Regions from separate parts of the Bacillus sp. VA15 genome, predicted to be linked through region 1. Evidence: riboswitches for the same ligand, from Rfam matches in the RefSeq annotation. Region 1 holds a riboswitch; each other region holds the start of a gene.
The links. A riboswitch is a leader RNA that binds a small molecule or an ion and turns the genes downstream of it on or off. The one in region 1 is predicted to bind S-adenosylmethionine.
Positions count from the first base shown of each region.

Region 1 (4,447 bases):
GATGGATGAGCTGGAAAAGGTTATGATTGTCGAAGGGAAAACAGATAAAGAGAAAATCGAAAGCGTCCTGAATGAACCAGTGCGCATTATCTGCACAAACGGAACAATCAGCCAGCTGAAGCTTGAGGAATTGGCTGACGAGCTTTACGATAAAGACGTCTATATATTAGTTGATGCTGATGAATCAGGCGAGAAATTAAGAAAACAGCTGAAAAGAGAATTTCACGAAGCCTGCCATCTCCATATCGACAGAGCCTATAAGGAAGTAGCGGCTGCACCCAGGCACCATGTCGCCTCTGTATTGCTGCGTGCGAATTTGAATGTCCATACTATTTTTCTTGAAAGAAAATCCCGAGGTGTATAGCATGAAAGAACTCCAAGAATATGAGCTTGAGCACATTGAAGATGATGTGTATCTCCTTTATTTATATACTCCGTTTTGCGGCACCTGCCAGCTTGCAAGCAAAATGCTGACAGTGGTGAAAGAAATGCTGCCTGATGTCGCCTTCTATAAAAACAATGTCAATTACTCTCCGACATTCGCAAAAGCATATCAAATTGAAAGCGTCCCTTGTTTTCTGCTGTTTAAAGGCGGAAAAGTGGTCGAAAGAGGATATGCGTTTCACTCTGTTTCTTATTTATATGAGCTGATCAAACAAAAATCATCTTCCGCATCCCATTTATGACATATTTCTCTGCACAATCCAATGAAATTGTCGTTCGTTTTATAAAGGGGTTCTTGCGCCAGAAAGAGAAATGTGTATGTATGACCAACAAATAGGAGGTTGTACATATGGAGAAAGCGGAAGTTTTAGAAGATGAGTATCAGCATCTGTTTTTAAAACCCCTTTTGAACGCTTCGACATTGCTCATTACCTTCCAAGGAGAAACAGAAGCCTTAACCGTCTCAATAAACGAACAGGGAGAAATGAAAAAAATTTCTTCGCCCCAAACGTCCAACCTGACCTTTTACGGAAACCAAACAGAAATTATTGACTTATTGCACGGAGACATTTCCCTTCAGCACCTTATTCAGAGCGGAAGCCTCAAAGTAAAGGGGTCATTCAGGGCCCTGTTAAAACTAGAAGCCATACTCTGGCTGACGAACGGATTTTTTCAGAGGATTTTAAAGAATTAAAAAATAGGTAATTATTATAATAGTAAAAGTTGACATCATTTATTTTATTGACATTTAATCATTCGCCATGCTATTCTACATTAAGAATTTCCGGACGAAAAAGACTATATATTTCTCTTATCAAGAGAGGTGGAGGGAAGTGCCCTATGAAGCCCGGCAACCATCAACGCTGTTGAAATGGTGCCAATTCACACGAAGCGTTCAGCTTTGAAAGATGAGAGAAAGGCATTTTATATAAGCCTTTCTGCTCAAGTGTGCAGAAAGGCTTTTCTTTTGCAGAAAAACCCGGAAGATTTCTTAGAATAGTGTTAAGGCAGGTGATTGCTTTGATCAATCTTCAAGATGTTTCAAAAGTTTATAAGTCGAAACACGGAGATGTCAATGCTGTCCAAAATGTCTCGCTTTCCATTAAAAAAGGTGAGATTTTTGGAATTATAGGATATAGCGGAGCTGGTAAAAGTTCCTTAATCCGTCTGCTGAACGGCCTTGAGAAACCAACCTCAGGAACCGTGGAAGTGGCGGGAACCAAGATTAATGAAGTGAACGGACGCGCTTTAAGAAATGCACGCCATGAAATCAGCATGATTTTCCAGCATTTCAATTTGCTTTGGTCGCGGACCGTTAGAGACAATATCATGTTTCCTTTAGAAATTGCCGGGGTGAAAAAGAGCGAACGGATCAAGCGCGCCGATGAACTGATTAAACTGGTAGGTTTAGAAGGAAAAGAAAAATCTTATCCGTCTCAGCTGAGCGGCGGGCAAAAGCAGCGTGTCGGAATCGCCAGAGCGCTTGCAAACAATCCGAAGGTTCTCCTTTGCGATGAAGCGACATCAGCATTAGATCCGCAAACGACAGATTCAATTTTGGATCTATTGTCCGATATTAATGAAAGACTCGGTTTGACGATTGTGCTGATCACACACGAAATGCATGTCATCCGCAAAATCTGTAACAGAGTCGCTGTCATGGAAAACGGAAAGGTTGTGGAAGAAGGCGAAGTTCTCGATGTCTTCAAAAATCCGAAGGAAGACATGACAAAACGATTTGTTCAGCAGGTGACAGAGCCGGAAGAAACGAAAGAAACGCTACAGCACCTTCTTGATGAAACAGCATCAGGAAAAATGGTTCAGCTCACATTTGTCGGTGATTCTGCTGAACAGCCTCTGATTACAGAGATGATCAGAAACTTCAATGTCAGCGTCAATATTCTGCAAGGGAAAATCTCTCAGACGAAGGATGGAGCTTACGGTTCACTGTTCATCCATATTGATGGAGACGAGGAAGAAGTGCAAAACGTGATCCGGTTCATTAATGACAAACAGGTGAAAGCAGAGGTGATCACGAATGTTTGAAAAATACTTTCCGAACGTTGATTTAACTGAGTTGTGGAACGCGACATATGAAACACTTTATATGACGCTGATCTCTTTATTGTTTGCTTTTGTCATCGGGGTGATCCTCGGCTTGCTGCTTTTCCTGACAAGCAAAGGGAGCCTTTGGCAAAATAAAGCGGTCAACTCTGTGATTGCGGCCATTGTCAACATATTCAGATCGATTCCATTCCTTATTTTAATTATTTTACTGTTAGGGTTTACGAAGTTCTTAGTCGGCACGATCTTAGGGCCTAACGCCGCATTGCCGGCGCTGGTGATCGGTTCGGCACCGTTTTACGCGCGCCTTGCTGAAATCGCATTGCGCGAGGTTGATAAAGGTGTGATTGAAGCCGCTAAATCAATGGGCGCTAAAACGTCTACGATTATTTTCAAAGTGCTGCTTCCGGAATCTATGCCGGCTCTTATTTCTGGGATCACGGTTACGGCCATCGCTTTGATTGGCTCAACGGCAATTGCCGGAGCCATCGGTTCAGGCGGCCTTGGAAACCTTGCGTACGTAGAAGGATATCAGTCTAATAATGCTGATGTTACCTTCGTTGCTACTGTGTTTATTTTAATCATCGTCTTTATTATTCAAATCATCGGTGATGTAATAACAAATATTATAGACAAACGATAAGGGAGGATTTACATTGAAAAAGCTATTTTTGGGTGCATTACTGCTTGTGTTTGCAGGGGTTATGGCTGCCTGCGGTTCAAATAACGGCGCTGAATCCGGCAAGAAAGAAATTGTGGTTGCAGCGACAAAAACACCGCATGCGGAAATTTTAAAAGAAGCTGAACCATTGTTGAAAGAAAAAGGCTACACGCTGAAAGTGAAAGTGCTTAGTGATTACAAGATGTACAACAAAGCTTTAGCTGATAAAGAAGTGGATGCGAACTACTTCCAGCACATTCCTTACCTTGAGCAAGAAATGAAAGAAAACACAGATTACAAACTTGTGAATGCCGGAGCTGTTCACTTAGAGCCATTCGGTATTTACTCTAAAAAATACAAATCACTGAAAGACCTTCCAAACGGTGCGACAATTATCCTGACAAACAACGTCGCTGAACAAGGCCGTATGCTTGCAATGCTTGAAAACGCAGGATTAATCACACTTGATTCTAAAGTGGAAACAGTTGACGCAACATTGAAAGACATTAAGAAAAACCCGAAAAACCTTGAATTCAAAAAAGTAGCGCCTGAATTAACAGCAAAAGCATATGATAACAAAGAAGGAGACGCGGTCTTCATCAATGTAAACTATGCGATCCAAAATAAATTAAATCCTAAAAAAGATGCGATTGAAGTAGAATCAACGAAAAACAACCCATACGCTAACATCATTGCGGTAAGAAAAGGCGAAGAAGATTCTGCAAAAATCAAAGCGCTAATGGAAGTTCTTCATTCTAAAGAGATCAAAGACTTCATCGAGAAAAAATACGACGGAGCTGTGCTTCCTGTATCTGAATAAGACTGAAACCCCGGATGAGAAATCCGGGGTTCAATTATTGACAAAGCCCTAAAACGATATTAGTTTTAGGGCTTTGTCATCTTTTCAGCGTGATTGAAAACCCTTGAAGTCTAGGAAGGCCGAGCATTGGAGCGGAGCGAATGTTGCAATTCGTGAGCACCGACGCGCAGGTCTGACAACGAATGCGAGGGTTTGCTGACACGGTGAAACCCCGGATGAGAAATCCGGGGTTTTTTTCGGGTATTTTCCTAAAAGCTGTTCATAATAAAAAGGAATGTTAAACAGATGGAGGGATTTTCTTTGAATCAAGACAGAGGAAGCATGCAGGACGCGCTAAAACAGTATAAATTAGGTTTAGGCACATTTGAACAAAAGATGCCGCTGATGGGAAGAAAGTTTAACGAGTTTACTGAACAATGCTTTGCCGGCAATTCTCTGACTGAAAGAGAAAAACAGCT
Region 1 is NZ_JBVQPQ010000006.1:191,827-196,273, reverse strand. Features, by position in the region: gene AC0DBE_RS16200 (toprim domain-containing protein) at 2-364, shown strand; gene AC0DBE_RS16195 (thioredoxin family protein) at 366-686, shown strand; gene AC0DBE_RS16190 (SCP2 sterol-binding domain-containing protein) at 794-1,138, shown strand; SAM riboswitch class I at 1,253-1,359, shown strand; gene metN (methionine ABC transporter ATP-binding protein MetN) at 1,465-2,490, shown strand; gene metP (methionine ABC transporter permease MetP) at 2,483-3,151, shown strand; gene metQ (methionine ABC transporter substrate-binding lipoprotein MetQ) at 3,165-3,989, shown strand; gene AC0DBE_RS16170 (carboxymuconolactone decarboxylase family protein) at 4,275-4,447, shown strand, end outside.

Region 2 (4,447 bases), on a different contig from region 1:
AAACACCCTGAAATCAAGCATGGCACAATCAGAGTCGCCTTTACGCCAGATGAAGAAATCGGAAGAGGGCCGCACAAATTTGATGTAAAACGGTTTAATGCGTCTTTTGCCTACACAGTTGACGGCGGCCCGCTCGGCGAGCTTGAATACGAAAGCTTCAATGCCGCTGCCGCAAAAATCACGATCAAAGGCAACAACGTACATCCCGGAACGGCAAAAGGGAAAATGATCAACTCTGCGAAAATCGCAATGAAGCTGAACAGCCTGCTACCGGCAGACGAAGCGCCTGAATATACAGAAGGGTACGAAGGCTTCTACCACCTGCTGTCGATTCAAGGAGATGTAGAGGAAACAAAACTCCACTACATTATCAGAGACTTTGACAAAGGCAACTTCCAAAGCAGAAAAGAAACAATGAAGCGTGTCGTTGAAGAACTTCAAAACGAATACGGGCAAGACCGGATTCAGATTGATATGAACGATCAATACTACAACATGAGAGAGAAAATTGAACCTGTCATCGAAATTGTCAACATTGCCAAGCAAGCGATGGAAAACCTCGGCATCGAACCGAAGATTTCTCCAATCCGCGGCGGCACGGACGGATCCCAGTTGTCCTACATGGGACTCCCAACGCCAAACATCTTTACCGGCGGGGAAAACTTCCACGGCAAGTTTGAATACATCTCAGCCGATAACATGGTGAAAGCCGTAAATGTCATCGTTGAGATTGCAAAACTGTTTGAAGAACAGGCATAATACCAAAAGCCAGTCTTAAAAAAAGACTGGTTTTTTTTTGTGAAAACGAAACATTTTGAATACGTCCTCCGTAAAACAAGTATCAACAGTTGAGGAGGAAAAACAATGACAAAACATGCAATAGCTGCAAAGAGTCTATTGAAAAAATGGATGATGACAAGGCCGCTTAACATGCAAAAGAAATCCAGCCCCTTTCAAAAAATCAGAAAAATGTTCAAACGCTTCTTCAAATAAAACATTCAAATCCCCAAAACATAATCCGCATTCACTCGTACCGCCCAAATGCTCCGTAATTTGGGTTTTTTGTGTTTGATTCCGCAAAATAGGGTATAAACCAAACAAGCAAGAAAACAGCAACCAAAAACAGGTAATTTGAATTATTAATTTTTAGGTTAAAAGTTATATAAAGGAATTTATTTTATCGTCGATAGTAACTATAGAACCAATCACCAACCAGAACAATCATCATGTTGTAAGACTATTTTCAGGTCATCAGGTTAGACTGTTTTTGAGGGGCAGTTATTTATTTTTAAATGGATTTAGAATTTTTTGAATACTTTTTGACATTTTATCCGTACAATAGAGAATACCAAAACTTTTTTTGGGAGGTATGTAAAATGATCCTATTTATTATCATCGCATTATGCGGCTATCTTCTTTTTTCTTTCAGCAAGGACAATCGCCGCAAACCGCAAAAGACAAGCCCTCTGCCAGCAGCCGCACCTCATCACAACAACCTAATCGACCTTGACGCCATCCGCCAAAAACGCCGGATGCCTCTTTCCTAATCCTATATTTCAAACGAAAAGGCTGCTGAATCATGCAGCCTTTTTCAATTTTAGAAACATTTATTACTCGGGAAAAACAATCAGCAGGGTTTCTGATCACTAGATTTGGAACTTGAAACCTTTTTGCCGCCTGTCCGTAATCTCTTACAAGGCAAATCCAAAAGGAGACTTCAGCAATGATCGAATTATTTATGAAACAAAAAATGTTCTCGTTTAAAGATGCATTTCACATTTATGACCGAGATGAACAAGAGACATTCAAGGTCGAGGGCCGGTTCTTTTCGTTAGGAGACTCGCTACAAATGACAGATTCATCCGGAAAAACACTCGTTTCCATAGAACAAAAAGTAATGTCTGTATTGCCGCGATACGAGATTTCAATTGGCGGGAAAACAGTTTGTGAGGTGGCAAAGAAATTAACGTTTTTTAAACCAAAATTTGAAATTTCCAAGCTCAACTGGGAAATTGACGGTGACTTGTGGAAGGATGAATTTCAACTGACGGACGGGGAAAATGTCCGGATGTCAGTGAGCAAAAAGTGGCTTAGCTGGGGTGATTCCTATCATTTGCAAATTGCAAACGAGGAAGATGTGCTGATCTGCACAGCCATTGCTATCGTGCTGGATATGGTATTATATGACGACGAAGATGAAAGTATTTTCTAAAAAGGTGTTGACAATTGATCCAAAAGTAATAATATTAAGATAATTAAAATCTGAATATGAAGATGTACCTTATCAAGAGAGGTGGAGGGACTGGCCCTATGATACCCGGCAACCGCTGTTTCAAACAGAATGGTGCTAAATCCTTTAGAACATTGCGTTCTTGCAGATGAGGCGGAGATTTGATCATTCAAGCTCTTCCTTACTCAAAGGAAGAGCTTTTTTCATGCACAACACATTTCAGAAAAGAGGCGAATGACATGGCTCAACAAACAAATGTTGCAGGACAAAAAACAGAAAAACAAATCAAAGCTCCTTTTCGTGCCGATCATGTTGGCAGTTTACTGCGATCTGCTCCGGTGAAAGAAGCCCGGCAAAAAAAAGCGGCTGGCGAGATCACTGCGGAACAGCTTCGTGATATCGAAAATCAAGAGATCACCCGCATTGTGGAAAAACAAAAAGAAATCGGTCTCGATGTGGTAACAGACGGGGAATTCCGACGTTCCTGGTGGCATTATGATTTCCTGGAAGGGCTTGACGGTGTGGAACCGTTCATCCCGGCTGAAGGGATTCAGTTCCATCATGCGAAAACAAAAGCACGCAGCATCAAAGTGACGGGAAAACTCGATTTTACGAGCCACCCCGCGCTTGCCGATTATCAATTTTTACATGAGATTGCCGGTGACGCGACACCAAAGCTGACGATTCCGAGCCCGAATATGCTGTTTTTCGGTGAAAAAGCCGATAAAGGGATTTATGACGACCAAGAGGAATACTTTCATGATCTGGCCCAAGCGTACAAAAAAGCAATCAAAGCCTTCTATGACGCTGGATGCCGCTATCTTCAGCTTGATGATACGTCATGGTCTCTCTTCTTTGAGGAAAAAGGCAGAGAGGTCGTCCGAGCGCTTGGCGGCGATCCAGAAACATTGCCTGCCTTATTCGCCAAAACGATTAACGATGCAGTGGCAGACCGACCTGATGATTTAGCAATCACGATGCACATTTGCCGCGGCAACTTCCGTTCAACTTGGGCGGCATCAGGAGGCTATGACGCTGTAGCGGAAACGATTTTGGATGGCTTACATTTGGACGGCCTGTTCTTGGAATACGATGATGACCGCTCCGGTAACTTTGATCCGCTCCGTTTCGTGAAACGCAAGGATCTGCAAATTGTACTCGGTTTGATTACATCGAAATACGGCGAGCTTGAAAATCCTGAGGATGTGAAGCGCCGAATCAATGAAGCGGCGCGCTTTGTCAGCCTGGATCAGCTGTGCCTCAGCCCGCAGTGCGGTTTCGCCTCTACAGAAGAAGGCAATCTTTTGACAGAGGAGCAGCAATGGGCGAAGCTGCGCCATGTGATCGACATCGCCAACGATGTGTGGAGATAATCTATCATTGACAGAAACATAAAATGTGTGAATAATATATACTATCAGAAAATTTCATAAAAAGGTTTTCCTTATCAAGAGAGGTGGAGGGACTGGCCCTGCGATACCCGGCAACCGCTGTTTAACAGAATGGTGCTAAATCCTTTAGAGCAATGATTGCTCTTGAAGATAAGGTTGAGATTGTCACACAAGCTCTTCCTTATCCAAAGGAAGAGCTTTTTTATATTCGAATGGAAAGAAGGAATGGACAACATGCCACAACAAACAACACCCGCAGAACAAAAATCACTTCAAAGAAAAAAACCGCCGTTTCGCGCGGATCAAGTCGGAAGCCTGCTGAGATCTGAGCCCGTTAAAAAAGCGCGGCTGCAAAAAGCGGCCGGCGAGATTACGGCTGAGCAGCTTCGCCAAATCGAAAACGATGAAATCACCCGCATTGTGGAAAAACAGAAGGACACCGGCCTGAACGTCGTGACAGACGGTGAATTCCGCAGAGCGTGGTGGCACTTTGATTTCCTTGAAAACTTAGATGGCGTTGAGCCGTTTACTCCTGAGCAGGGCATTCAATTCCATAACGTACAGACAAAAGCACGCGGCATAAAAGTGACCGGCGATATCGACTTTTCGACTCACCCTATGCTTGAAGATTACTCCTTTCTCCATAGCATTGCCGGTGACGCGACACCAAAGATGACGATCCCAAGCCCGAATATGTTGTTTTTCCGCGGAAAGCTGGAAAAGGATGCATACAAAAACGACTATCACCTTTTCCAGCACGATGTATCCAAAGCATATAAAAAAGCGATTCAAGCGTTTTATGACAGAGGCTGCCGCTACCTCCAGC
Region 2 is NZ_JBVQPQ010000004.1:170,984-175,430, forward strand. Features, by position in the region: gene pepT (peptidase T) at 1-759, shown strand, start outside; gene AC0DBE_RS12630 (hypothetical protein) at 865-993, shown strand; gene AC0DBE_RS12635 (hypothetical protein) at 1,293-1,547, shown strand; gene AC0DBE_RS12640 (LURP-one-related/scramblase family protein) at 1,724-2,212, shown strand; SAM riboswitch class I at 2,279-2,385, shown strand; gene AC0DBE_RS12645 (5-methyltetrahydropteroyltriglutamate--homocysteine S-methyltransferase) at 2,470-3,603, shown strand; SAM riboswitch class I at 3,672-3,778, shown strand; gene AC0DBE_RS12650 (5-methyltetrahydropteroyltriglutamate--homocysteine S-methyltransferase) at 3,856-4,447, shown strand, end outside.
Region 2: it holds a riboswitch for S-adenosylmethionine, as region 1 does, so the genes downstream of both, AC0DBE_RS12645 (5-methyltetrahydropteroyltriglutamate--homocysteine S-methyltransferase) here and metN (methionine ABC transporter ATP-binding protein MetN) in region 1, are expected to answer to the same signal.

Region 3 (4,447 bases), on a different contig from region 1:
TCGATCTCCGCCAAAGGCTGCCAGATCGGCCGTGGCTAATTCTTGAAAGTCTTGTTTTCTAAAGGCTGTCAGTTTAGCATCAAGATGATCTTGCTTTTCAATCGGTTGAAAACTGTGACAGCTGTACTTTCGGACTGAACCCGCTGTATGAAAACCCGCTTTCTCATAAAGCGGCAAACCTTCTTTTGTGGCGCAAAGCCTGATGGCGGTGCTTTCATCCGTTTTACTGATACACGCGTTTACCATCCGCCGCCCGAGACCGAGCCGTTTGTATTCCTTGTCTACGATGACGAGTCCGATAGAGGCAAGACGGCCAAACAAAAACAAGCCGATGCAGGAAATAATGTCTCCCCGGACATTTTGATAACCGAAAAAACGCCCCTGTTGGACAAGCAGTGCCAGCTCTTGTTCGCCATAATCCGGCCACCCGGCTTGCCTGCAAAGCCGCAATAGTCCGGAGGTATGTTCTTCATGAAGCTCAATCAGCTCATCCATTATCTTCATACGGGTCACCTGCTTGTTCCGAATGTTTTGTACATGACAATATGAGTGCCAATGCCGGGAATCTCAAACGGTTCGCCAAGTTCCTCCCAGCCAAGCTTTGCGTAGTAGCCTTTGACATGTTGTCTTGCATTGCACCAGACCGCCTGTACGCCTCTGTCTGCCAGTTTTTGTTCCGCATATTTGATCAGCGTGCTTCCGGCTTTTTGATCACGATATCCTTCAAGCGTCGCCATGCCTCTCAGCCGATATGCAGGGGATTCCGTTAATAATGGCTGATTTTGAGGGGAAAAAGAAGCGATGCTGATCAGGGTTCCTTCATAAAACACACCGAGATGAAAGGCGCCTTCCGCATGATCCTGTTCATATTTGCATTGTTCGATGGATTGATGGGGACGCAGGATGCGGTGCCGGATGTCGTATGTATCTTCCGCAGAAATGGTTTTAACTTCGAGCATGATGATCCTCCTCATAAACTGATTTTCTTTATCGTAACACGAATTACGTTGAAAAAGACCGCCCGATTGGCTCAGGCAGTCTTCAAGGTATTAATGCAAATAGATATTTTGGCGCTGCTCATCTTTTTGCTGAATGTACGAAGTGAGCTCGGCGGTTAAGTCAGATCTGAGAAAAGGCGTAATCAAGTAGATGCCGTTAAACAGCTCGCATGCCGTATCCAACAGGGAGCGTGCAATCGCAAGGCCTTCCGCTTTTTGTTTCTCTTTATCCTCGCCGGCGAGGGCCATTTTTTCGCGAATAGAGTCAGATAGCTTAATGCCCGGAATTTCATTGTGGATGAATTCAGCATTTCGGCTGCTTGTGAGTGGCATAATGCCGATATAGATCGGTGTCTTCAGATGCTTTGTTTCGTTATGGATATCGACAAGCTGCTGCTCGGAATAGACAGGCTGTGAAACAAAATAATCGGCGCCGCAATCTATTTTTTTCTCCAGCCGTTTTACCGCTTTATCCAGATGGCGGACATTAGGATTAAATGCGGCGGCGACTGAGAAATTCGTTTTCTTGCCAAGCGGTTTTCCAGACAGGGACAGTCCTTCGTTGAATTGTTTGATCAGCCTGATTAAATCAAAGGATGTTAAATCATACACAGACGTCGCACCCGGAAAATCCCCGATTTTAGAAGGATCGCCAGTAATGGCCAGCACGTCATTCAGCCCTAACGTATCCAGACCCATTAAATGTGACTGCAAGCCGATAATATTTCGGTCACGGCATGTAATATGGACAAGAGAGCGCATATCGAGCTGTTGCTTCACAAGGGCGCCGCAGGCAACATTGCTGATCCGCGGAGTAGCCAGGGAATTGTCAGCGAGGGTCAGGGCGTCGATTCCCGCTTCTTTTAATTCAGCAGCAGCGGACAGAAATTTGTCGAAACTCAATTTTTTCGGCGGGTCCAGCTCTACGATAATGGAGCGTTTTTCCGCTGCGATCTCATTCAGGCCGGGCTCTGTCCGCTCATGCTGAACAGAAATGAATTCCTTCGCCCGGGTTTTGACTTCTTTTTCTGTAATCGGAGCAAGCCCGCCAACCGCTTCTGCCATCGCCTGGATGTGATTCGGCGTGGTGCCGCAGCAACCGCCGATAATCCGCGCGCCTTGCTTGCGGAATTCTGACGCGCTGTTTTGAAAATACGTGTCGTCTGTTTCATAGACGAGCCGGCCTTCTTCAAGCGAGGGAAGACTGCTGTTCGGATAAACTGATAAGAACACGTCATCAAAAATCGGCACTTCGCTAAGCGCTTCAATCATGTGATAAGGACCGAGCCGGCAGTTAATGCCGACGATATCAGCTCCGAGATCCGCGATCGATCGCAATGCTTCAGAAAGCGGTGTTCCGTCCTGCAGTACGCCTTGCTCATGCATGGAGACATTCAGCATAATCGGAAGGCCAGTCTCTTTGCGCGCGATTTTTAGCACTTCACGTGCTTCTTCCAAATCATAATACGTTTCTAACAGCAAGCCATCTGGCTCTTCATGCAGCAGCAGGTACAGCTGCTCGCGAAAGCTGCGTTTGATTTCGTCAAGGCTGTACGCGTTTTTATTAAAGGTACGGATGCCGCCCATCGTCCCCAGCACGTACGCATCGCCTGCTGAAGCCCGCGCGATTTTTACCGCCTCCTGATTCATTTTTTTGATGTCATCCTCAAGCCCGTGTCTGGATAATTTAATATAATTGGCCCCGTACGTATTTGTTTGAATGATGTTGGCTCCAGCCTCAACGTACGCTTTATGTATGCGCTGAATTTCCTCCGGCTTTGAAATGTTGAGCTCCTCAAAGCACCTGTCAATGCCATAGGAGTAGAGGAGTGTCCCCATGGCGCCGTCGCCAATTAACACCTGTTTTTGCAAATCTTCTAAAAGTCCCATTGTTTGCCTCCTTTATTCACATTCAGCAAGGAAAAAAAGAGAAATAAAAAAAGTCCTCTTAAGAAGAAGACTTTGTCAGTGATTTTGTCTCTTCTTATCTTCCAAGCTGTTCGAGCTTGCTGGATTTAGCACCTTGGTCATGGCTGATCGCCATTACACCGGTTGCTGAAGCTTCGTCGGGCCAGTCCCTCTGCTTCTCTTGATAAGAACGGATATAAAATTTTCGTGTTCAGGAAGTGCCCTAAAGATGCCTGGCATTTTCCCTTTCTCCAAATTTACCGAAAATAAAGACAATAATCAATAGGATTCAGAAAATTTATCTGAAATTTATAAATTGAACGTCAATTGGCAGATCCGCGCCCCGCACTGCTGTGATAATCTGCTGCAGGTCATCCTTGTTTTTTCCGGTGACGCGCACTTGATCATCCTGCACTTGAGACTTTATTTTCAGTCCGGAGTTTTTGATGATGGTATTGATTTTTTTGGCGTTGTCCTTGTCAATGCCTTGAACAAGTTTTGCACGCTGGCGCACTGTTCCGCCTGACGCGCTTTCAACCTTGCCGTAATCAATGTTTTTTGTCGGCACGTTTCGTTTAATTAATTTACTGACCAGTACATCTTTCAGCTGGCTTAATTTAAATTCGTCATCAGAAACGAGGACAAGCTCCTCTTTATCTAAAGAAATGTCGCTTTTGCTTCCTTTAAAGTCATAGCGTGTGCTGATTTCTTTCAGTGCGATTTGAATCGCATTTTGCACTTCGGGCAATTCCACCTTTGATACAATATCAAATGAACTTTCTTTTGCCATATGAAAACCTCCATAACATTTAACTTATGTGTTGATTATAGTAGAATAAAGAGAAACTTCCAACAGAACAAAGAATCAATTTGTGATGATTGGAAAAAATGTTAACAGAATCCGCAGAAAAATAAGCGGAACAGGAAGGACGATAGCATGAGACCAGGGCAGCAATTAACCTTGAGTATAGATCACCAAACTGACTTCGGTTACTTTTTAACCGACGGAGAAGATACGATTCTCTTACATAACAGTGAAATAACTGAGGATATCGAAGACAGAGATGAGGTAGAGGTCTTTATATACGTGGACCAGCAGGAAAGACTTGCGGCCACGATGAAAATTCCGGTCATCAGCGCTGATGAGTACGGCTGGGTCGAAGTGGTGGATAAAGTGGAAGATATGGGCGTTTTCGTTGATGTCGGCTTATCTAAGGATGCGCTTGTTGCAACTGAGCATTTGCCGCCATACGAGGATGTCTGGCCGCAAAAAGGGGATAAGCTCTACTGTATGCTGAAAGTGACGAACCGGGGGCGCATGTTTGCGAAACCAGCGCCTGAAGATATCATCAGCGAACTGTTTACCGACGCTTCAGAAGATCTGATGAATAAAGAGCTGACAGGTACGGTGTACAGATTAATCGCAACGGGTTCATTCATCATCACAGACGACGGTATCCGCGGTTTTATCCATCCGTCAGAAAGAAAAGAGGAGCCAAGACTCGGCTCAAGAATCACGGGACGGGTGATTCAAGTAAAAG
Region 3 is NZ_JBVQPQ010000002.1:834,253-838,699, reverse strand. Features, by position in the region: gene AC0DBE_RS09330 (GNAT family N-acetyltransferase) at 1-504, opposite strand, end outside; gene AC0DBE_RS09325 (GNAT family N-acetyltransferase) at 510-959, opposite strand; gene AC0DBE_RS09320 (bifunctional homocysteine S-methyltransferase/methylenetetrahydrofolate reductase) at 1,050-2,888, opposite strand; SAM riboswitch class I at 2,980-3,097, opposite strand; gene AC0DBE_RS09315 (YajQ family cyclic di-GMP-binding protein) at 3,205-3,696, opposite strand; partial or broken gene AC0DBE_RS09310 (CvfB family protein) at 3,795-4,447, shown strand, end outside.
Region 3: it holds a riboswitch for S-adenosylmethionine, as region 1 does, so the genes downstream of both, AC0DBE_RS09320 (bifunctional homocysteine S-methyltransferase/methylenetetrahydrofolate reductase) here and metN (methionine ABC transporter ATP-binding protein MetN) in region 1, are expected to answer to the same signal.